Linked DNA regions of Streptosporangium becharense. The protein of the gene in region 1 interacts with the protein of each later gene in a pairwise test. Links are inferred from orthologs where the notes say so. Each region holds a gene or a part of one and is shown on either strand. Other genes may lie near its edges. The genes, in order: ligA and leuS.

Region 1 (11,617 bases):
GGCCGAGCTCCTCCCCGGCGGCGCGACGGGCGTCGACGGCCCGCGCCTGCTCCAGGGTCACCTCGGGGTCGACGTGCAGGAAGGCGTTGACCTTGGGCTCGACGGCGGCGATCCGGTCGAGGTGGGCCTGGGCGACCTCGACCGCCGAGACCTCACCGCTCGCGATGAGCGCGCCGAGTTCGGCGGCGGACCTGTGGATGAGGCTCATGCTTCCTCCCCGAGGATGCGCGGGACACGGAAGCGGCCGTCCTCGACGGCCGGAGCGCCGGACAGCGCCCCTTCGGGCGTCAGGCCGGGCCGTACCTCGTCGGGACGGTAGACGTTGGTGAGCGGGAGCGCGTGCGAGGACGGCGGGATGTCGTCGGCCGCCACCTCGGCGACGCGGGCGACAGCACCGATGATCACATCGAGCTGAGCGGCGAAGTGGTCGAGTTCCTCGTCGGCCAGCGCCAGCCGGGCCAGCCGGGCGAGGTGTGCGACCTCGTCGCGGGTTATGGCGGACATAAGTCGTTGAACCCGTTTCGTGGAATGGCAATTGGACAGTGTCATCCTATGGCTCGCGACCTGAGGGTCCCGACTCATCGACCCGCCGGGATCATGTGGAGCACACGCCCGTGAGGCGGAGGGAGCACCGGCTTCGAGACCCGCGTCCGCCCTCGCGATACTATCGCCATCGATAGTATCGACGCCGACAGTATCTTCATCGACCGGACTCCGGGGGTCCGCATGGGCGAGTTCATCGGCAGGGAACATGAGCTTGCGACACTCGCCTCGCTGCTCGACCGCGTCCGGGCGGAAGCCTCCTCCGGGCGGCCCGGACGGTGCGTGCTGGTCAGAGGCCGCAGACGGATCGGCAAGTCGGCACTGGCGGAGAAGTTCGTCGGCCGCAGCGGGCTGCCGTCGCTGTTCTACACCTCGGCACGGGCCGACTCCCGCACCGAACTCCACCAATTCATGACGGACGTCGCGGCCTCCGACCTGCCGAACCGAGGCGTGTTCGCGGAGACCGCGCCGGACACCTGGAACGGAGCCCTGCAGCTGCTGGCGGACGCCCTTCCCGGCGACCGCCCCTCCATCGTGGTGATCGACGAGGTTCCCTACCTCATGGACCGGGTCGACGCCTTCGAAGGGCTGCTCCAGCGCGCCTGGGACCGGTTCTTGAGCCGCAAGCCGGTCCTGCTCGTCCTCATCGGATCCGACCTGTCCATGATGGAGGCGCTGAACAGCTACGAGCGCCCCTTCCACCAGCGCGGCACCGAGATGGTCGTCGGACCGCTCAACCCGTACGAGATCCGGCAAATGCTGCGGCTCACGGCCGCTGACGCGTTCGACGCGGCCCTCGTCACCGGGGGACTCCCCCTCGTCTGCGGCGAGTGGCCGCGCGGGGCCTCCCTCTGGGAGTACCTGCGTGGCGCGTTGGCCAATCCGGTGTCGGCCCTCCTGGTGTCCGCGGAACGGTCCCTCGCCGCCGAGTTCCCCGCCACGACCCAGGCGGGCGAGGTGCTGCGGGCGATCGGCAGCGGCGAGCGCACGTTCACCAACATCGCCCGCAGCGCCGGCGGGATCTCGCACAGCACCCTGTCCAGGGCCGCCGACCTGCTGATCTCGAAGGGGATCGTGACCGGTGAGCTGCCGCTGTCCACCCGTCCCTCGAAGGAGCGCAGGTACCGGGTGACCGACCCCTACCTGCGTTTCTGGCTCCGTTTCCTCGGCCCCCACATGCCGGAGGTGGAGCGCCGCCGGGGAGACCTCACCCTGCGGCGGATCGTCTCGCAGTGGAGCAGTTGGCGGGGACAGGCCGTCGAACCCCTGGTACGCGAATCACTGGCCCGGCTGCTTCCGGACGGAAAACTCACCGAGGCGCCTGCGATCGGCTCGTATTGGACCAGGAGCAACGACGTGGAGATCGACATCGTAGGCGCAGATCGAGGGCCGATCGCCCGAAGGCTGTGCTTCCTGGGGTCGATCAAGTGGCTCGACGACGCGGCATTCGACGACCGTGACCTCTCCGCGCTGGCCAGGCACCGGGCCGCGATGACGGACGAGCCGACCCCGCTCATCGCGGTATCGCGCAGCGAGGTCTCCTGCTCCGGGCTCGCCGCCGCGTACGGCCCCGAAGACCTGATCCGGGGCTGGAGCTGGGGAGGCTCCCGCGGAGAGATCACCCGGTCAGGATGAGGACGGCCCGGGGCGGACCCGTACGACGGCCGGTGCCACTCCGGGACGCCGACCTGGGGTACCCCCGGGGCTCCGGCCCGGGGGTGCCGCTCAGGCCGTCTGCGCGTCGAGGACCTCGGCGGGGCGGAGGACCCCGAAGTCGCCCTTGGCCGCGGAACGGTGCTTGCGGAGCCAGGCGGTGGCGTCGGCGGCGGACATCGGCTCGGCGAACAGCCAGCCCTGGCCCAGGTCACACCCCATGGCGGCCAGGTGGGTGGCGACCTCGGCCGACTCGACGCCCTCGGCGACCGAGCGCAGCCCCAGGGAGCGGACCAGGTCGACGATCGAGCGGACGATGCGCTCGTCGTCCTTGGACTCGCCGATCCGGCGGACGAACGAGGCATCGATCTTGACCTCGGCGACCGGCAGGCGTTGCAGGCGGACCAGCGAGGAGTAGCCGGTGCCGAAGTCGTCCAGCGCGAGCGGCACGCCCAGCGAGGCCAGGGCCCGGATGGCGTCGGCGGTGTACGCCTGGTCGGTCATCAGGATGCGCTCGGTCACCTCCAGCTGGATCGCCTTGGGCGGCAGCCGGTAGCGCGCCAGCCCCGCCCGGAGCTGGTCGTACAGCGCCGAGTCGAGCAGGTCACGGGCCGAGACGTTGACGGAGATCTGCTCGTGCAGGCCGGTGTGCCACCACTGGGCCGCCTGCTCCAGGGCGGTGTCGATGACGTACTTGGTGAGGTGACGCATCAGGTACGACTGCTCGGCCATCGGCACGAACTCCGCCGGGGAGATCATCCCCCGCTCCGGGTGGCTCCAGCGCAGCAGCGCCTCCACCCCGCGCACCTGGCCCACGGCCAGGTCGAGTTTGGGCTGGTAGTGCAGCCGCAGTTCGGAGCAGTCGATGGCCTTGCGCAGATCCCCCAGGAGGCTGAGCCGTTCGGGGCTGTTGCGGTCCTTGTCCGCCGCGTACATCTCGACCCCGGTGCGGCCCTCCTTCGCCAGGTACATCGCCACGTCGGAGCGCTGCAGGAGCATCTCGAAGTCGGGTGCGTGGTCGGGGTAGAGCGCGATGCCGAACGAGGCGTCCAGGTCGAAGCTCATCCCCTCCAGGCGGACCGGCTCGGTGATCGCGACGCGCAGGCGGGCGGCCACCTCCCGGGCCGCCGCGGCGTTCCTGACCGAGGGGAGCAGCACGGCGAACTCGTCGCCGCCGAGCCGCGCCACCACGTCACCCGGCCGCACGCTGTGGGTGAGGCGGTGGGCCACCATCTGCAGCAGCCGGTCGCCCACCGGGTGCCCGAGGGTGTCGTTGATCTCCTTGAACCGGTCGAGGTCGAGCAGGAACAGCCCGACCCGCTCACCCTCCCGGGTCTCGGCGAGCGCCTCCTCGGTGCGGACCACGAGCATCTTGCGGTTGGGCAACCCGGTCAGCCCGTCGTGCATCGCCTGGTGGTCGCGGCGGACCGACATGGTGGCGGTGAAGTAGACCGCCAGCAGCGGCGCCACGAACAGCGGCACGAGCGCGGGCGAGTGGTTCATCACCACGACGACCAGCGGAGCCAGGCCGAGCAGCCCCGCGTAGACGAGACTCTGGTGGCCGATCGTGGTCTTGATCACCCGGTGGATCGACCTGCGTTCGTGCAGCGACACCGCGCCGGAGACCAGCAACGCCCGGACCGTGAAGTACGCCAGCCCGGCCAGCCCGATCACCGGCAGATCGGAGCCGGTCGGCACCCAGCCCGCGGAGGCGGGCCGGACACCGGACAGGCCGACGACGACCCCCGCGGCGGCGTTCGCCAGGGTCACCTGCGCGATGTTGAACATCAGGCGGTGCCAGGCCCTGCGGGTGACCGCCGCGTTGACCAGCATGGCGGCCGCCTGAAGCAGGACGGCGACCGGCAGCCCGTAGTGGAGCAGCGCGGCGAAGGTGAACATGGTCGACGGGTACGTGCCGCCGACCGTCGTGGACGACGACAGCAGCACCGGCCGCAACTCGCCCAGCACGATCAGGACGGCGAGTATCCAGAACAGCGGGCTGCGGACGAGCTCGGTGGCCTCGACCGCGCCGATGCGCAGCTGGGACACGACGAGCACCGTGAACCCGATCGTGGTGACGGCGGTGAGATACGCCCACAGGGGCGATCCGACGCGCGGTCCGGTGTCGCGGGTGTCGGTTGGGTCGGCCATGAGTAACAAAACCCCCATTAGTTCACTATGGGAGAGTACGGCCTACGAGCCACTTCGCGAAACCGGTTGCGCACGTTCCGTCACGACTGATTTGCGGCCCGCCATGGCGGGGCGGCGCGCGGAACCGGTCGCGGCTCCTCGGGGCACGGCCCTGACCTCGGCCGCCACCGTGGGCCCCGGCCGATCGCCACTCCTCGGGCTTGACCGTGCCCCCGGGCCCCTCCCCCGGCGGATCGCTACTCTTCAGGCTTGACGGTGACCTCGGCCGCAGCCTCGGGCCCCTCCGCCAACAGCACCCGCAGGCCCTCCTCGTCGAGGATCGGCACCCCGAGCTTGACCGCCTTGTCGAACTTGGACCCGGCGTTCTCTCCCACCACCACGAACGAGGTCTTCTTCGACACCGAGCCGGAGACCTTGCCGCCCCGGCTCGCCAGCGCGGCACCGGCCTCGTCGCGGGTGAACCCCGCCAGGGTGCCGGTCACCACGAAGGTCAGGCCTGCGAGGGTCTGCGGGAGCTGCTCGGCCGGCGGGTCGTCGACCATCCGGACGCCCGCGGCCTCCCACCGGCGGATGATCTCCCGGTGCCAGTCGACCTCGAACCAGTCGCGGATCGCCGCGGCCACCCGCGGGCCGACGCCCTCGACGGCGGCCAGCTCCTCCTCCGAGGCGTTCGCGATCGCGGGGATCGAACGGAACTCGGCGGCGACGGCCTGGGCCGTGGGGGGGCCGACGTGCCGGATGGACAGCGCCACCAGCACCCGCCAGACCGGCTGGCTCTTGGCCTTCTCCAGCTCCTCCAGCATCTTCTCCGCGTTCTTGCTCGGCTCGCCGCTCTGGTTGGCGAAGAAGGTGACGACCCTGGGCTCGCCGGTCTCCGGGTCGGTCTTGGGCAGGCCGGTGTCGAGGTCGCGCACCACCGACCTGATCGGCAGCAGCCGGTCGATCGTCAGGTCGAACAGGTCGGCCTCGGTGCGGACCGGAGGCTCCTGCGGCGGCAGCGGCTGGGTCAGCGCGGTGGCCGCCACGTATCCCAGGCCCTCGACGTCGAACGCCCTTCGCCCCGCCGCGAAGTAGATGCGCTCACGGAGCTGGGCCGGGCACGCCCTGGTGTTGGGGCAGCGCAGGTCGGCGTCGCCCTCCTTCTCGTAGGCCAGCTCGGTGTCGCACTCGGGGCAGCGGGTGGGCATCACGAACGGCCGCTCGGTGCCGTCGCGCAGGTCGGCCACCGGCCCGACGATCTCGGGGATGACGTCACCCGCCTTGCGCAGCACCACGGTGTCGCCGATCAGCACGCCCTTGCGGGCGACCTCGGAGGCGTTGTGCAGCGTGGCGCGCTCGACCGTCGACCCGGCCACCACGATGGGCTCCATGACGCCGTACGGCGTCACGCGGCCGGTGCGGCCGACCCCCACCTGGATGTCGAGGAGCTTGGTGTTGACCTCCTCCGGGGGGTATTTGTAGGCGATCGCCCAGCGCGGCGCGCGGCTGGTGGAGCCCAGGTTGCGCTGGAGCTCGATGCGGTCGACCTTGACCACGACCCCGTCGATCTCGTAGGGGGGGTCGTGGCGGTGCTCGCGGTAGAACTCGATGAAGGCGTTGATGCCGTCGAGGTCGTCGACGACGCGGTACAGGTCGCTGACGGGCAGGCCCAGCCCCCTGAGCCGGTCGTAGATCTCCGACTGGGCACGGGGCTCGGCGCTGCCCTCCCACCTGCCGACCCCGTGGACGATCATGCGCAGCGGGCGCTGCGCGGTGATCCGCGGGTCCTTCTGCCGGAGCGAGCCGGCGGCCGAGTTGCGCGGGTTGGCGAACGGCGCCTTGCCCGCCCCGACCAGCTGCTCGTTGAGCTTCCTGAACTCCTCGACCGGGATGTAGACCTCGCCGCGGACCTCCACCAGATCGGGCACGTCGTCACCGGTCAGGCGGTGCGGCACGTTGGCGATCGTGCGCACGTTGGCCGTCACGTCGTCGCCGACCCGGCCGTCGCCGCGGGTCGCGCCCCGCACCAGCCGGCCCTTCTCGTAGACCAGCGAGACGGCCAGGCCGTCGATCTTCAGCTCGCACAGGTAAGGGGCGGGGTCGCGCTCGGCCAGCCGCTCGGCCCGCGCCTGCCAGGAGGCCAGGTCGTCGGTGTCGAAGGCGTTGTCGAGGCTCTCCATGCGCTGCAGGTGCGCCACCGGGGCGAACTCGCTGGAGATCGGCGCGCCGACCTTCTGGGTGGGCGAGTCGGGCGTGCGGAGGGTCGGGTTCGCCTCCTCCAGCTCGCGCAGCTCACGCATCCACGCGTCGTACTGCGCGTCGCTCGCGGTGGGCGAGTCGAGCACGTAGTAGCGCCAGTTGGCCTCGTCGACCAGCTCGGTCAGCTCCGCGTGCCGCTCCAGCGCCACCACCGGCACACCCTCGACCTCAGCGCTCATCGCCTGGCTCTCCCCCTTTTTCCCTCGAAGAACAGGGCAACGTTATCGCCGGTCACCGACAATGTTGCCCGGCCTCATCCGGAGACGGGAGAGCCCCCGCGACGTCACTCGCCGGGATCCTCCCGCAGCACGCGGGCGGCCTTGCCGCAGGCGGCCAGGGCCGCCCTGGCGTAGGCGGGCGAGGCCCCGGCCAGGCCGCACGCGGGGGTGAGGACCACCTGCGCCGCCAGGGTGGCGGCGCGGAGACCGAGGCGGCGCCAGAGCTCGACGGCGGGAGCGGCGATCACGCCGACGTCGGGCAGCCGGGCGTCCACGCCGGGCACGACCCCCATCAGCAGCGCCGTGCCGGCCTCGACGGCCTCGCCGATCGTGTCCTCGTCCCGCCGCCGCAGCAGGGAGGCGTCCAGCGAGATCCCCGCGGCGCCCGCCCTGCGCAGGACGCCGAAGGGGACGCCCGGAGCGCAGCAGTGCACCACCGGGAACACGCCCCCGGGGAACACCGCCCCCAGCCGTTCGGCGGCGAGCTGGGCGTCGACGGCGGACAGCCGGCCGAACCCGGAGGCGGTGGGCACCGTGCCGGCGAGCACCCCGGGCAGGCCGGGCTCGTCGACCTGGAGCACGATCTCCGAGACGCCCGGCAGCCTGCGGCGCACCTCGGTGACGTGCGCGGCGACCCCCTCGGCCAGCGACTCCACCAGGTCGCGCACCGCCCCCGGGTCGGCGAGGGTCTTGTCGCCGTGCCTGAGCTCGATCATCCCGGCGAGCGTCCACGGCCCGCACACCTGCACCTTGAAGGGGCCCTCGTAACCCTGGGCGGCCTCCTCCAGCGCGTCGAGATCCCGCCTGAGGTGGTCGCGGGCGCGCTTGAGGTCACGCCCCGGCCGGTCGGTGAACCGCCACCCGGACGGCTGGACCTCCACGGGCAGGTCCAGCAGGAGCGACGCGGTGCGTCCGGCCATGTCGGCGCCGACGCCGCGGGCCGGCAGCTCCGGCAGGTACGGCAGCCGGGGCGACTCCCCCAGGACGACCCTGATCGCCTCCGCGTGGTCTTCTCCCGGGTGCGACCCGACGCCGGTCGAGGTCGCCTCACCCCATGGGTACCTGCCGCTCATGCCTGCTCCTGGTTCCGCGTGTCGGGACGCGGGCGGTCGCCGTCGCGCCGACGGCCCGCCCCCGCCCCCATGTCCGGAGGACAGCTTAGGACCACCCGGCCCCGTCCCGGGCCCCGGCGAGCCCTCCGGTTCCCGGTGCCCGTCCCCCGGCACGGGAACCCGTCACGGGACGGGGAACGCACCGGCCGCATTCCGGAGCGCCACCCGTCCCCGGCCGCCGCGGCGACGGGAAATAGCCTGGGACGGTGAAACTCACGAAATTCGGACACGCCTGTGTACGCCTGGAGAAGGGCGACTCCGTCCTGGTGATCGACCCCGGCTCCTTCAGCGAGGAGTCCGCGCTGGACGGGGCCCGGGCCGTTCTCATCACCCACGAGCACTTCGACCACGTGGAGGCCGACCGGCTGCGCCGCGCGGCCGAGGCCGACCCGGCGCTGGAGATCTGGACCAACGAGAGCGTCGCGGCCACCCTGCCGGACGTCCCGGCCACGATTCGGGTGGTGCGCGACGGCGACTCCTTCGAGACCGCCGGCTTCGCGGTACGGACCGTCGGCGAGTGGCACGCCCCGAACCACCCGGACATGCCGATCGTGAGCAACGTCGGCTTCCTGGTGGACGAGGAGGTCTTCTACCCGGGTGACGCGCTCACCCCGCCGGGGGTCGAGGTGCCCACGCTCCTGGTGCCGACCAACGCGCCGTGGCTGAAGGCGTACGAGATGATCGAGTATCTCCGCGAGATCCGCCCCGCCCGTGCGTTCTCCACCCACGACGGGCTGCTCAACGACATCGGGCTCGGCCTGGTCGACAGGTGGCTGGAGATGGAGGCCGGCAAGCAGAAGGCGGAGATGCGCCGCCTCGCGCCCGGCGAGTCGGTGACCCTCCCCTGAGCCCCTCTGCGGCCCCGGGGCACCGGCCCCGGGCTCCCGGCCCGGAGAACCCGGTGCCACGGACCCCGTGCGCCGCGGCCCGGGAACGGGGTCAGGCGGCCTTGGTGATCGTGGCGGAGCCGATCACGGTGTCGCCGAGGTACAGCACGGCCGCCTGACCGGGGGCGACCCCCGTCGCGGGGGTGCCCAGCTCGATGTGGAGCTCGTCGCCGGAGACCTGCGCGTGGCAGTCGTACACCTCTCCGTGGGCACGCAGCTGCACCGTGCACGCCAGCGGCCCGCGCGGCTCGCCCACCGGGCCGTTCCACACCGGCCGGGTCGCGACGATGGTGTCGACCTGCAAGGACGTGCGCGGGCCGACGGTGACCGTGTTGGAGACCGGCTCGATGGACAGCACGTAACGCGGGCGGCCGTCGGCGGCGGGACGGTCGATCCGCAGGCCCTTGCGCTGGCCGACGGTGAAGCCGTAGGCACCCTCGTGGGCGCCGACGACCTCGCCCGACTCGTCGACGATCGGGCCGGGGGTCGCACCGAGGCGGTCGGCCAGGAAGCCGCGGGTGTCGCCGTCGGCGATGAAACAGATGTCGTGGCTGTCGGGCTTGTCGGCGACCATCAGCCCGCGCCGGGCGGCCTCCTCGCGGACCTGCGCCTTGGTGGAGTCGCCCAGCGGGAACATGGCGTGCCCGAGCTGCTGCCTGGTGAGCACGCCGAGGACGTAGGACTGGTCCTTGCCCTCGTCGGGACTGCGGCGGAGCACGCCGTCGACGAGGCGCGCGTGGTGCCCGGTGACGACCGCGTCGAAGCCGAGGGCGAGGGCCCGGTCGAGCACCGCCTCGAACTTGATCTTCTCGTTGCAGCGCAGGCACGGGTTGGGGGTGCGTCCGGCGGCGTACTCGTTGACGAAGTCCTCGACGACGTCGTGGTGGAACCGCTCGGCCATGTCCCAGACGTAGAAGGGGATGCCGATGACGTCGGCGGCCCTGCGGGCGTCACGCGAGTCTTCGAGCGTGCAGCACCCGCGGGCGCCGGTCCGGTAGGACTGGGGGTTGGCGGAGAGGGCCAGGTGGACGCCGGTGACGTCGTGACCCGCCTCGGCGGCACGGGCCGCCGCCACGGCGGAGTCGACGCCGCCGGACATGGCGGCAAGCACACGAAGACTCATAACACCTCTGAGCGTACCCGCGTTCGCGGGCGCCTCGTCGGGCTGCGAGAATCCGGGGCCATGCGACTGTTCGGGCGCAAGAGCGAATCTCCCGCCGACCCCGCCCCCGCGATCGAACGTTTCTGGGCGTGGTGGGCCGAGGCGCGGCCGGAGCTGGACGCCGCGGTGACCGCCGGCGAGACCGGGCGGCAGGCCGAGCTGATCGGCCCCGCGGTGACGGCGGTCCACCCCTCGCTGGTGTGGGAGATCACCCCGGGGCTGCGGGCCGACCACGCCCTCGTGGTCACCTGCGCGGGTGATCCGGAGCTGCGCGCCGTCGCGCACCGCTGGGCCGCCGCCGCGCCGCCCGCCGACCGGCTCTGGGAGTTCCACCCGTCGCGGCGGGCCGATCCGCGGGCCACGACGCTGACGGTCGACGTGGACGGCTACGGGTTCACGCTCGGCGAGCTCACGCTGGGGTTGCGCGTCCCGCGCGGCAACCCGCGCGTGGACGTGGTCGCCTACCACCCGATCTTCACTCTCCTTCCGGAGGAGACCCGTGTCGAGGCCGCGCTGCTCGCCCTCGACCGGCTGCTCGGCGAGGACGAGGTGGCCCGCTGGGTGGGCGACGTCTCGGCCGTCGCGATCGAGCCGATGGACGCCGTGCCCGCCGTGCACCTGCCCGGGGTGGTCGCCGACCTCGCCTCCGGCTACGGGGACGACCAGTGGGCGCTGCTGGAGGGTGAGACCGCGGGTGGCGCCCGCCTGGTCGCCGCCGCCCGTCACCCGTTGCGTCCGGTGGACTACCCGGTGTTCGACCAGCACATCGCCATCACCCTCCCGTACGCGCACCACGACGCCGAGGGCCTGCCCACCGGCCCCTCGCTGGAGGCGTTGCGCGACTTCGAGGAGCGGCTGGCCGGGCGGATCGGCGGCCCGGACGGCGGCGGCGTCCTCGCCGCGCACCTGAGCGCCGAGGGCCGGCGGGTGCTGCACGTCTACGCCGACCCGGAGGGCAGGGCGGCCGTCCACGCCGAGAAGCTCGTCGCGGGCTGGAAGGAGGGGCGGCCCCGGGTCGACGTGGCCGCCGACCCCGGCTGGGCCGCCGTCGCCCCCTTCCTGTCCTGAGAGACGCCGCGTCCCTCCTGAACGCCGCCGCGCCTTCCGGGGCCTGAGGGCCGTGTCCGGGCCGTGTCTTCCACGGCCAGGACGCCGCCGTGTCTTCCAGGACCTGAGGACCATGACTTCCGCGGCCCGGACGCCGCCGCTTCCCTGTGCTGAACGCCGCGCCTCCCGGCGCGGCGGTATTCGGCGGGATTCGACGGGATTCGGCGGTATTCGACGGTGGGGTCAGGTGAGCCCGGCGCGGCGGGCCCGCTCCACGACATGGCCGATGACGTCGGCGAGCCGGTCGACGTCCTCCTCGGTGGAGGTGTGGCCGAGGGTGAAGCGCAGCGAGCCGCGTGCCCGGACCGCGTCGGCGCCCATGGCGAGCAGGACGTGGGAGGGTTGGGCCACCCCCGCGGAGCAGGCCGAACCGGTCGAGCACTCCACGCCCTTGGCGTCCAGGAGCATGAGCAGGGCGTCGCCCTCGCAGCCGGGGAAGGAGAAGTGCGCGTTGCCCGGCAGCCGGTCGGCCGGATCACCGTTGAGGATCACGTCGGGCACCGCCTGGCGGACCCTGCGGATCAGGTCGTCGCGGAGCCCGGTCAG
Region 2 (11,777 bases), 830 kb from region 1 along the record:
GGAGATGGCCACCGAGAAGGCGTCCATGACGCCCGCGAGCGTGGAGCCCTGCTTGGACATCTTCAGGAACACCTCGCCCAGGCCGTCGTCGGGGTAGGACGAGGCGGTCATGTAACCCTTCGCGCCGCCCACGGTGAAGCGGGTGGTGGTGCTGGGGCGCTGGTTGGGCATGCGACGGCGGGTCGGGCGGCTGATCTCCACGACCTGGATCGCGGGCTCGGCGGAGACCGCCTGCTCCGCGACCTGCTCCCCGGCCTTCTCCTCGGTCTTCTTGCCGGCCGCGGAGAGCGGCTGGCCGACCTTGCAGTTGTCGCGGTAGACCGCCAGGGCCTTCAGGCCGAGCTTCCAGCCCTCCAGGTAGACCTGCTCGATGTCCTCGATCGTCGCGGACTCGGGCAGGTTGACCGTCTTGGAGATGGCGCCGGACAGGAACGGCTGGACCGCCGCCATCATGCGGACGTGGCCCATGGGTGCGATCGCGCGCTCACCCATGGCGCAGTCGAACACCTCGTAGTGCTCGGCCCGCAGGCCGGGGGCGTCGACGACGTGGCCGTGCTCGGCGATGTACTCGACGATCGCCTCGACCTGCTCCTCCTGGTACCCGAGGCGGCGCAGGGCACGCGGGATCGTCTGGTTGACGATCTGCATGGAGCCGCCGCCGACGAGCTTCTTGAACTTGACCAGGGCGAGGTCGGGCTCGATGCCGGTGGTGTCGCAGTCCATCATCAGGCCGATGGTGCCGGTCGGGGCGAGCAGCGAGGCCTGCGCGTTGCGGTAGCCGTTCCGCTCGCCGAGCCGCAGGCACTCGGCCCACTGCTTGGTGGCCTCACGGTGGATGGACTCGTCCATCGCCTCGAAGGTGGGCAGGACGTCGTTGGCGTCGCTGTGCTTGCGCATGACCCGCTTGTGGGCCTCGGCGTTGCGGGCGTACCCCTCGTACGGCCCGACGACCGCGGCGAGCTCGGCGCTGCGCCGGTAGGAGGCGCCGGTCATCAGCGAGGTGATGGCGCCGGCGATGGCACGGCCGCCGTCGGAGTCGTAGGCGTGGCCGGTGGCCATGAGCAGCGCACCCAGGTTGGCGTAGCCGATGCCGAGCTGGCGGTAGGCCCGGGTGGTCTGGTCGATCTTCTCGGTCGGGAAGTCGGCGAAGGTGATGGAGACGTCCATCGCGGTGATGATCAGCTCTGTGATCTTCACGAAGCTCTCGACGTCGAAGGAGTCGTCGTCCCTGAGGAACTTCAGCAGGTTGATGCTCGCCAGGTTGCACGAGGAGTTGTCCAGGTGCATGTACTCCGAGCAGGGGTTGCTGGCGGTGATGCGGCCGGTCTCCGGGCTGGTGTGCCAGTCGTTGATCGTGTCGTCGTACTGGACGCCGGGGTCGGCGCACTCCCAGGCGGCCTTGGCCATCTTGCGGAACAGGCCCTTGGCGTCGACCTTCTCGAGGATCTCACCGGTGAGGCGGGCACGCAGACCGAAGTCTCCGCCCTGCTCCACTGCGCGCATGAACTCGTCGGAGACGCGCACGGAGTTGTTGGCGTTCTGGTACTGGACGGAGACGATGTCCTTGCCGCCCAGGTCCATGTCGAACCCGGCGTCACGGAGAGCGCGGACCTTGTCCTCCTCGCGCGCCTTGGTCTCGATGAACTCCTCGATGTCGGGGTGGTCGACGTCCAGGACGACCATCTTGGCGGCGCGACGGGTGGCGCCGCCCGACTTGATCGTGCCCGCCGAGGCGTCGGCCCCGCGCATGAAGGAGACCGGGCCGCTGGCCGTGCCACCGCTGGAGAGCAGTTCCTTGGAGGAGCGGATCCGGGAGAGGTTGACGCCGGAACCCGACCCCCCCTTGAAGATCACACCCTCTTCCTTGTACCAGTCGAGGATGGACTCCATCGTGTCGTCGACCGACAGGATGAAGCAGGCGCTGACCTGTTGCGGCGAGGCGGTGCCGACGTTGAACCAGACCGGCGAGTTGAAGCTGAAGACCTGGTTGACCAGGGCGTGCTTGAGCTCGTGGTCGAAGATCTCGGCGTCCTCGTCGGTCGCGAAGTAACCCTCCTCGACCGCGGTGCGCGTGTAGACGCCCACGACGCGGTCGACGAGCTGCTTGAGACTCCACTCGCGCTGTGGGGTGCCGACCGCGCCGCGGAAGTACTTCGTCGTCACGATGTTGGCGGCGTTGACCGACCACGACTCGGGGAACTCGACCCCGCGCTGCTCGAAGTTGATCGAACCGTCGCGCCAGTTGGTCATGACGACGTCACGGCGCTCCCATGACACCTGGTCGTAGGGATGCACACCCGGCGTGGTGAAGATGCGCTTCATCTTCAAGCCCTTGCGCACCCGCTTGCCGCCACGTGAAACTGCGCCACTGACGGTCTCCGTCATGACTTCCCCCTCCCGGGGCCCCGTAGAACCCTCGAATCGGACCACATCAACGCGCCGCTTCACCCCCGGCGCCCGGGGTTTGCATTCAGTCCTGCTTTTCGGAGCGCTCCGCACGGAGCTGCTTGATCTCCGCCTCGAAGTCGGCCAGGGTCTCGAACCCCCGGTAGACGGAGGCGAAGCGCAGGTAGGCCACCTCGTCCAGTTCGCGGAGCGGGCCCAGGATCGCCAGCCCGACCTCGTGGGCGGGGATCTCCGCGCACCCGGTCGCCCGGATGCTCTCCTCGACCCGCTGGCCCAGCTGGGCCAGGGAGTCCTCACCCACCGGCCGGCCCTGGCAGGCCCGCCGGACGCCCGCGATCACCTTCTCCCGGGAGAACGGCTCAGTCACGCCGCTGCGCTTGCTCACCATGAGCAGGACGGTCTCCTGTGTGGTGAACCTGCGTCCGCACTCCGGGCACGTGCGTCGACGCCGGATGGCGCCACCGTCATCAGTGGACCGGCTGTCGATGACCCGTGTATCCGGATGACGACAGAACGGACAATGCACGCGCGCCGCCTCCTTGACCTGCCGAGCGGCTCACTCGTCTCCCCTGCCCCACAGCATGCGCGCCGGGACGCTCGCGCGCGCCCCCCGAATAGTCGAGATGCGGTAATAGAAACACAATTTGTGGTGCAGTGCCTTGATTAAGCCACTAGATGTTGTGGTCCAACCGTAGAAGTGCGCGACCATGAACGCAAGTTGGCCGGGCCCCGCCACGCGAAGTGGCTGATCAGCACAGGCGCCCCGGCGTGTCGCCCGCGCATCTCACGTCGCGGCCGTCTCCGATGTCGCCCGAAGCCCCATGAGCACCTCGCCCACCCGCCTCCGACACCCCCGGCCGCCTCCCGGCGGGCCTCCGGACGCCCTTCCGGGAACCCTTCTCCCAGAATGCTCCGCGGGTCCGTGGGCACGCCCGGCGCCTGCGGAGGCGTTCCCGCGGGCCTCATGAGACGGACGTGCGGCCCGCCCGGCAAGACTCCGGACACCCCCCGCGACGGGCCGCCCCGGGGGCCACCCGGCATCCAGGGGACACCTCCGGGAGTCAGGCCCCGTCCGCGCCTCGCGGAACGCCCGGCGGAGCGGGACGCCCTCGGACACACACCGGGCGACCGCCCGGGACACCGGCACCGCGACGGCACAGCACCGACACGGCGACGGGCCCCTCACACCCGAGCCCGGGACGGGCGACCCCTGGGATCGCGGAGACTCCTGGGATCCTAGAGACTTTCACGACCGCCCGCGGACGGCACCCCGGGAAGAACCGCTCCGCCGGCCCGGACGGCGCCGATCGACATGGGGCCGTTCACACAGAGCCGACCGGCCACGCGGAGCCGTCACGCACGGAACCGGCCGGCCACACGAAGCCGGACGCTCGCACAGGAGCCGGTCGGTCACACGGAGCCGATTGGCCACATGGAGCCGGTCGATCGCACGCAGAGCCAGAGGATTCCGAAGGCGAGCAGCACGACCACCGCCGCCACGGTGGCCTTCCCCCGGCGGGTCAACCGGAGCGGCGGACGGGCGGAGCCGCGAACGGGGCCGCGAACAGAGCCCCGCGTGCGCTCCGGCGCGGGACGCCGCCCGGGAGGGAGCGGCCCGCGGCCCGCGCCACGTGACGGCCGCGGGTTGCGTCCGCCCCGGCCCGGACGCGCCTCGGCGCCGCCCGAGGAGCCCCGCGCGGACCCGGAAGCCCCGCGGCTCGGCACGGAAGGCGACCGGACCCCGGCGATCTTGACAACCCCGGCCGTCCCGGCGACCTTGGCGGCCCTGGAGGCCTTGGTGGCGCCAGCGGATTCGGCGGATTCGCCGGGCCCGGTGGCTCGGCGCGCACCCCCCGGGGCCCTGCGAGCCGGAGATGCGGGCCGGCGTACCTCCGGCCTCGGCGGCGGGACCAGCCGGAGATGCGGCACCTCCGGCGGGGACGGCACCCCCTGAGGTCGTGGCGCCTCACCGGGACGCCACCCGTTACGCACTCCTGCCGCGGCCCTGGATCGCCGTGGTGTCGCGGTCGGCTTCACGATGGCCCCCCATCCCCTCGACCTGGCCGAACACATGTCGAAGAAAGATCGGTGAATCGAACACGATGTCGATCGAACTCCCGTACGATGTTGTACACCACGACGTCGCCGATTTCGAGGACATTCGAACATCTGTTTGAGTATGATCTTCGACCGCGATACGGTCGCTGCGTGCGACGCATCAGATACAGACCGGGAGGCGAGGAGTTCGTATGAGCGAACGCAACGAGAACGGTTCGGCCGCCGACGACCTGGCGGTTCGCAGGCGTGACTCCCTCGGCCTCACCCCCAGGCAGCGGAAGATCCTTGAGGTGATCCGCGACTCCGTGCAGCAGCGGGGCTACCCGCCGTCCATGCGCGAGATCGGTGAGGCGGTCCAGCTCACCAGCACCTCCAGCGTGTCGCACCAGCTGACGGCGTTGCAGCGCAAGGGCTACCTGCGGCGCGACCCGCACCGCCCGCGCGCGCTGGAGGTCCGCCTTCCCGGCGAGCCCGTGCTGTGGGTCGACCCCGACTCCAACAACGAGGACGAGACGCCGGTCAGCCGCCCGACCGCCGCGTACGTCCCGCTGGTGGGCCGGATCGCCGCCGGTGGGCCCATCCTCGCCGAGGAGAGCATCGAGGACGTGTTCGCCCTGCCCAAGCAGCTCGTGGGCGAGGGCACTCTCTTCCTGCTCCAGGTGAGCGGTGACTCGATGATCGAAGCGGCCATCGCCGACGGAGACTGGGTGGTCGTGCGCCAGCAGCCGGTGGCCGACAACGGCGACGTGGTCGCGGCGATGATCGACGGCGAGGCCACGGTCAAGACCTTCAAGCGCAAGGACGGCCATGTCTGGCTGGTCCCGCACAACCCCAACTACGACCCGATCCCGGGTGACGAGGCCACCGTCCTCGGCAAGGTCGTGGCGGTGCTGCGCAAACTCTGAGACGCCGCGCTTCAGGAGCGGATCCCCACCACCGGGGGACCCGCTCCTTTTTGCGTCACCGCTTCCCGCACATCGTTCCCCGCACGCCTCTTCGCGCACGTCGCTCTCCGAGCGCCGCTCTCCGCGTGCCGTGCCGGGCGCCCATGCCCCTCGCGGTCCGGGACGGCTCCCGGTGGACCCGCACGCTCCCGGCGGGCCGTCCCCGGGGCTCCCGTGGAGGGACGCCCCGGGAGACCGCTACGGAACGATGTTGACCAGCTTCGGCGCGCGGACGATGACCTTGCGCGGCGTGCCGGACAGGAACGCCTTGACCTTCTCCGAGGCCAGCGCCAGCGCCTCCAGGTCGGCGTCCGAGATCTCCGGGGAGACCTCCAGCCGGTCGCGCACCTTGCCCGCGACCTGGACGACGCAGATGAGGGACTCCTGAACCAGCAGGGCCGGGTCGGCGACCGGCCAGCCGGCCCCGGCGACCGAGGCGGGGTGCCCCAGCCGCTCCCATCCTTCCTCCGCCGTGTACGGCGCGACCAGCGACAGCATGACCGCCAGCGCCTCGGCGGCCTCCCGGACCGCCGGGTCGGCGGCGCCGGGCCCGGAGTCGATCGCCCGGCGGGCCGCACTCGTCAGCTCCATCATGCGGGCCACCGCGACATTGAAGCGGTAGGAGTCGACCAGCTTGGTGACCTCGTCGACGGTCCGGTGGACGATCTTGCGCAGCTCCGGGTCGCCGCCGGCGAAGTCGGCTCCCGGCGCGGAGGCGGCACCGGCCTCGGCCATGACGCGGAACGCTCGGGCCAGGAACTTCTGCGAGGCGGCCGGCGACAGGTCCGCCCAGTCGATGTCGTCCTCCGGCGGGCCGGCGAACACCATCGTCAGCCGGACGGCGTCGACACCGTAGGCGTCGATCTGCTGGCCCAGGTCGACGCCGTTGCCCAGCGACTTCGACATCGCCTTGCCCTGGTTGATCACCTGCCCCTGGTTCAGCAGGCGGGTGAAGGGCTCGGTGAAGTCGACCATCCCCATGTCGTGCAGGACCTTGGTGAAGAACCGTGAGTACAGCAGGTGCAGCACCGCGTGCTCGACGCCGCCGACATACTGGTCGACCGGGCCCCACTGGCGGAGCTTCTCCACGTCGAACGGGCCGTCGGAGTAGTCGGGGTCGACGTAACGCAGGAAATACCACGACGAGTCGACGAAGGTGTCCATGGTGTCGGTGTCACGCTGCGCGGAGCCGCCGCACTTGGGACAGGAGACGTTGACCCACTCCCCGGCCGAGGCCAGCGGGGAGACGCCCTTGGGAGACAGGGCCTCGCCGCGCAGGTCGGGCAGGGTGACGGGCAGCTGGTCGTCCGGGACGGGGACCTCTCCGCAGTCGAGACAGTGGATGATCGGGATGGGGCAACCCCAGAAGCGCTGGCGGGACAGCAGCCAGTCGCGCAGGCGGAAGTTGACCGCCGCCTTGCCGGTGCCGCGCTCGCCCAGCACCTCGATGATCTTCCGGATCGCGTCGGCCTTGCTCAGGCCGTCCAGGGGGCCGGAGTTGACCAGCGCGCCGTCGCCGGGGGTGGCCACGCCGGTCTCGCCGGGGTCGGCCAGGCCGGTGTGCACCACGACCCGCACCGGCAGGTCGAAGGCGCGGGCGAAGTCGAGGTCGCGCTGGTCGTGCGCGGGCACGGCCATGATGGCGCCGTGGCCGTAGTCGGACAGCACGTAGTCGGCCGCCCAGACCGGCATCCGCTCACCGTTGACCGGGTTGACGGCGTAGCGGCCCAGGAAGACACCGGTCTTCTTCTTCTCGGTGGACAGGCGGTCGATGTCGGACAGCTTCGCCACCTCCGCGCGGTACGCCTCGAACGCGGCGCGCTGCTCCTCTGCGACGATCTCCTCGGCCAGCGGCGCGTCCGGGGCGACCACGAAGAAGGTGGCGCCGTACAGGGTGTCGGGGCGGGTGGTGTAGACGGTGACCGGCTCGTCGCGGCCCTCGATCACGAAGTCGACGTCGGCGCCCTCGGAGCGGCCGATCCAGTTGCGCTGCATGGCCAGCACGCGCTCCGGCCAGGTCTCCTCCAGCTGCGCCATGTCGTCCAGCAGCCGGTCCGCGTATTCAGTGATCTTGAAGTACCACTGGGTCAACTCACGGCGGACGACCTCGGCGCCGCAGCGCTCGCACCTGCCGCCGACGACCTGCTCGTTGGCCAGCACGGTCTGGTCGTTGGGGCACCAGTTGACCAGGCCGCCCTTGCGGTAGGCCAGGCCGCGCTCGAAGAAGCGCAGGAACAGCCACTGGGTCCAGCGGTAGTAACCGGTGTCGCTGGTGTGCAGGCGGGTCGACCAGTCGAAGGAGACCCCGTACCGCTTGAAGGAGGCGGCCTGGGTCTCGATGTTGGCGTACGTCCACTCGGCGGGGTGCGCGTTACGCTTGATCGCGGCGTTCTCCGCGGGCAGACCGAAGGAGTCCCAGCCGATGGGGTGCAGGACGTTGTAGCCCCGCTGGCGCCAGTAACGCGAGACGACGTCGCCGATGCCGAACGCCTCGGCGTGGCCCATGTGCAGGTCCCCGGAGGGGTAGGGGAACATGTCGAGCACGTAGCGCTTCTCACGCGTGTCGGCGGGGTCGTCGGAGGCCCGGAAGGGGTCGATCTCCTCCCACCGCCGCTGCCACTTGACCTGCAGCGCCTGCGGGTCGTAGTGCTGCTCGTCGCTCGCCGTGTCGGCTCTGTCGCTCACTGAATCTTCCCTCGGTCTACGTCTGCGCGGATGATCTGACCCGTCCGGCCCAATGAAAAACCCCCCGCTCACGCGGAGGGCAGCCGCATCGGCCGGGCGCTCAGAGACGGGAAAGCCGATGCGGCCCGGTAAGCAGGGTCGCGGCACGCATAGTCCAAGCCTATCGCAGCCCGCAAGGCGTATTCATGGGCTGGGAAAACATGTGCGATCATGCGAAACGAGGGACAGGCGGGTCCAGGGTCAGCAGAATGGGGCTCGTATCCATACCGAGATGGATGAGATCCGATGGCTACGTGCCTGTTGTGACCTCGTTTGTCCTTCCCGTCTACTCTTTTCACCGTGGCACATTCAGTCGAGCCGGGGCAGGGCCCGGATCCGTTGGAGGTCGGTCTCCCCTTGCAGGACCCGCCGACCGATCCCACCGGGCTCCAGTTCAGGGGTGCGTTCTCCGGTTTCCCTGCGAACCCCCCCGTCTCACGTGAGACCATGCCCAATACTCATAATTCGGGCAACCGCGCGGGAGGTAAGGAAAGCATGGCCTCGGAGCAGTCCAGCCAGCCCCACCCGCCTCCGGCATGGCCGGAGGCAGCTGAGCCGGTGCCCTCCTGGGCGAACGACCCGCTGGGCACCGGCCCGCGGCTCCCCCGCCCCCAGGAGGACGCCGAGAACGGTGCCCGGCAGAACGCCTCCCCCGGCGGTAACGGCTGGCCCCAGCCCACCCCGGCGCAGGACGGCACCCGGCAGAACGCCTCAGACCCCCGGAACGGCGGGCACGGGAGCACCTCCCCCGGCGGCTGGGCACAGGCCACGGCACCTCAGGGCGACGTGTGGCAGAACTCGTCGGGTGCGCAGGGCGACACCTGGCAGAACACCTCGGGTGCGCAGAGCGATGTGTGGCAGAACGCCTCCACCCCGCGCAACGACACCTGGCAGAACACCTCGGGATCCCAGGGCGACGTGTGGCAGAACACCTCCGGCCCGCGCAACGACGGACACGGGCAGGGTTTCGGGGCGCCGCAGAGCGATCCCGGCCGGGCCGCAGGACACCCGGAAAGCGGCTCCCGGCCGTCGGCTTCGCCCGCGGAGAGCGCCGTGTGGCCGCCCGCGGGCAACGGCTCCTGGCCGCCTGCGGCGTCAGCGGACGGCTCCGCGTACGGCACCGGCACCGCCGGAACACAGGACCGGATGTTCTCTCCGCCTGCGTGGGCGAGCGCGTCGATCGACGCCCCCGCCGACCCCGGCGGGGCGTCCTTCGGCGGCGCCGAGCAGAACGGCCGCGGCGAGTACGGCGGCCCCGGCGCGCACAACGAACCCGGCAGGTCCGGCGGCTCCGGGAACGGTGACGCCTTCGGCGCCGGGAACGGCAACGGCGTAACCGGCGGCACCGGTCACGGCGGACTCGCCAACGGCGGGGCGGCCGAGCAGACCGTACGCCTCAGCTACGGCGTACCGGACAACCCCGCCATGTGGGCCATGGCCGCGGCCAGCGCCGCGCAGGCCGCGCCCGCCCCGGCGCCCCAGGAGTCTCCGGGCCGGCCCGGCGGCACCGGTCCGCATCCCACGCACGGCCACCCCACGCATTCCGGGCAGCCGGGTCAGCCCGGACAGTTCGGTCACCCCGGGCAGTTCGGCCGGCCGGACGGCACCGGCCAGCCCGACCACCGCGGGCAGCCGGGACAGTTCGGCCGTCCCGACCAGCCCGGGCATCACCTGAGCCGCGACCCCTCCGACCCGAGCAAGCCGTTCGTGACCGCGGGTCAGATCAGCGGCCCGAAGACGCCTCCCCCGGAGCGTCAGCAGGAGCTGTGGGACACGGTCTTCGGCGAGAGCTACGAGGGTCTGGCGGAAGGCGAGCTCGAGGGCCGGGGCAGGCCCGTATGGATCTTCGCGCTGGCCGGGTCCGTGGTCATCGCACTGGTCGGTGCGACGGTCTGGGCGTTCCTGGCCGGGCCCCTGGCCTCCGACGAGGAGATCGTCGCGGACTCCCCCAAGCCCTCGGCGACCGCGAAGAAGACCACCAAGCCCGCCGCCGTCGGCCGCCTGCCGCGGTTCAGCGGTAAGGCGTCCCCGGTGGCCGGTACGCTCACCGACCAGCCGGCGGGGATCACGCTGGCCAAGCTCGGCGCTCCCTGGCGGCAGGATCAGCGTCCGACGGTGCCCACCAGCTACGGCTTCACGACCCGCCAGTACCTGCCGGCGGGTACCGACTCGACGGGCAAGGCCCAGTTCGCCCAGATCATGTCGGGTCCGCTGTCGCCGCGGTTGAAGAGCAAGTACACCTCGCCGAAGAACCTCGCGCCGGTCATCAACGCGGTGGCCTCCACCGGCCGTAAGAAGTTCTTCCCGGAGGACAACAGCGCCCGCAAGACCGCGCAGCAGACCCTGTCGGTGAACGGCATGCCGGGTCAGCTGGCGGCGTACGAGATCACCTCGGGTGACACCAAGACGACCATGGTGGTGGCGGCGGTGAGCACCGGTGCCGACGTTCCGGCGATCGTCTACATGTCGGTTCCGGACAGCAAGAAGGAGCTGCTGCCCGACGTGAACACCGTGTTCAAGTCGATCAAGGTGCAGGGCCAGTGAGTCAGAACGTGCAGCCCATGTGCTTGATGCCGTTGATGAAGCTGGACCGCAGGCGGTCGGGCTCACCGACGGAACGGATCTCCGGCAGGCGGGTGAACAGCTCGCGGAACATCACGGTGATCTCCCGGCGAGCCAGGTGAGCGCCTAGGCAGAAGTGCGGGCCCGGGCCGCCGAATCCCACGTGCGGCCCCTCCGTGCGCGTGATGTCGAAGCGGTACGGGTCGGTGAAGACCGCCTCGTCGCGGTTGGCGGCCCAGTAGAAGAGCAGCACCTTGTCGCCCTCGCGGTAGAGGTGGCCGTTCATCTCGTGGTCGCGGGTGAGGCTGCGGCGCATCCAGGCCACGGGCGAGGCCAGCCGGACGATCTCCTCGACCGCGCCGGGCATGCGTCCGTCGAGATCCTCCCGCAGCAGTGCGCGCTGGCCGGGGTTCTCGGTGAACAGGTGCAGGCCGTGGGAGATGGCGTTGCGGGTGGTCTCGTTGCCCGCCACCACCAGCAGGATGAAGAACGAGCCGAGCTCCTGCATCGTCAGCTTCTCACCGTCGATGTTGGCGCTGGTCAGGGCGGTGGTGAGGTTGTCGCCGCCCTCCTCGGCCAGGGCGACGACGAGTTCCTGGAGCGTCTGTCCCGCGCCGAGGAGCAGTTCGGCGGCGCGGGAGACGTCGGTGATGAACTCCGGGTCGCCGCCCGAGAGGATGATGCTGGTGGCGTCGAAGACCTTCTGGTAGTCGCGCTGCGGGATGCCCATCATGTCGCAGATGATCTTCAGGGGCAGCTTGGCGGCCACCTCGGTCACGAAGTCACAGCCCGGCCCGGTGGCGATCAGGTCGTCGACGATCCGCACGGCGGCGGCCTCGACGTCGGCCTCGAACTGCTTGATCATCTTTGGGGTGAACGCCCGGGAGACGATCCGGCGGAGGCGCGCGTGCCGCGGGTCGTCCATATTGATCATCGAACCGAAGTACTCGTTGAACTCGGGTCCGAGGTCCTGGATGGACGTCGACCCACGCCCGGAGGAGAAGATCTCGGGGTGGCGGCTGGCCTCGATGATGTCGGCGTGCCGCACCAGGGCGTAGTAGCCGCGACCGGGAGGCGCGAAGG

What was found.
Region 2: the proteins of ligA (region 1) and leuS interact in binary tests that used the Escherichia coli proteins (3 or more experiments, as listed by UniProt). The link is inferred for Streptosporangium becharense from one-to-one orthologs.

Annotation. Positions count from the first base shown.
Region 1 is NZ_JACHMP010000001.1:5,061,859-5,073,475, reverse strand. The notes cover bases 4,175-7,155. They hold ligA (NAD-dependent DNA ligase LigA), read right to left. Parts: upstream 6,765-7,155; coding sequence 4,584-6,764; downstream 4,175-4,583. Other genes in these bases: F4562_RS22265 (methionine synthase), read right to left, coding at 6,869-7,155; F4562_RS22275 (putative bifunctional diguanylate cyclase/phosphodiesterase), read right to left, coding at 4,175-4,347. In the rest of the region: Asp-tRNA(Asn)/Glu-tRNA(Gln) amidotransferase subunit GatA, read right to left, coding at 1-208; Asp-tRNA(Asn)/Glu-tRNA(Gln) amidotransferase subunit GatC, read right to left, coding at 205-504; F4562_RS22280 (ATP-binding protein), read left to right, coding at 727-2,178; more of F4562_RS22275, read right to left, coding at 2,269-4,174; more of F4562_RS22265, read right to left, coding at 7,156-7,876; F4562_RS22260 (MBL fold metallo-hydrolase), read left to right, coding at 8,122-8,763; tRNA 2-thiouridine(34) synthase MnmA, read right to left, coding at 8,855-9,925; F4562_RS22250 (DUF695 domain-containing protein), read left to right, coding at 9,986-11,032; F4562_RS22245 (cysteine desulfurase family protein), read right to left, coding at 11,255-11,617. UniProt on the Escherichia coli protein: DNA ligase that catalyzes the formation of phosphodiester linkages between 5'-phosphoryl and 3'-hydroxyl groups in double-stranded DNA using NAD as a coenzyme and as the energy source for the reaction.
Region 2 is NZ_JACHMP010000001.1:5,894,227-5,906,003, reverse strand. The notes cover bases 5,351-8,491. They hold leuS (leucine--tRNA ligase), read right to left. Parts: upstream 8,094-8,491; coding sequence 5,607-8,093; downstream 5,351-5,606. Other genes in these bases: lexA (transcriptional repressor LexA), read left to right, coding at 5,351-5,369. In the rest of the region: F4562_RS25965 (vitamin B12-dependent ribonucleotide reductase), read right to left, coding at 1-2,385; transcriptional regulator NrdR, read right to left, coding at 2,471-2,932; more of lexA, read left to right, coding at 4,656-5,350; F4562_RS25945 (hypothetical protein), read left to right, coding at 8,628-10,676; F4562_RS25940 (cytochrome P450), read right to left, coding at 10,678-11,777.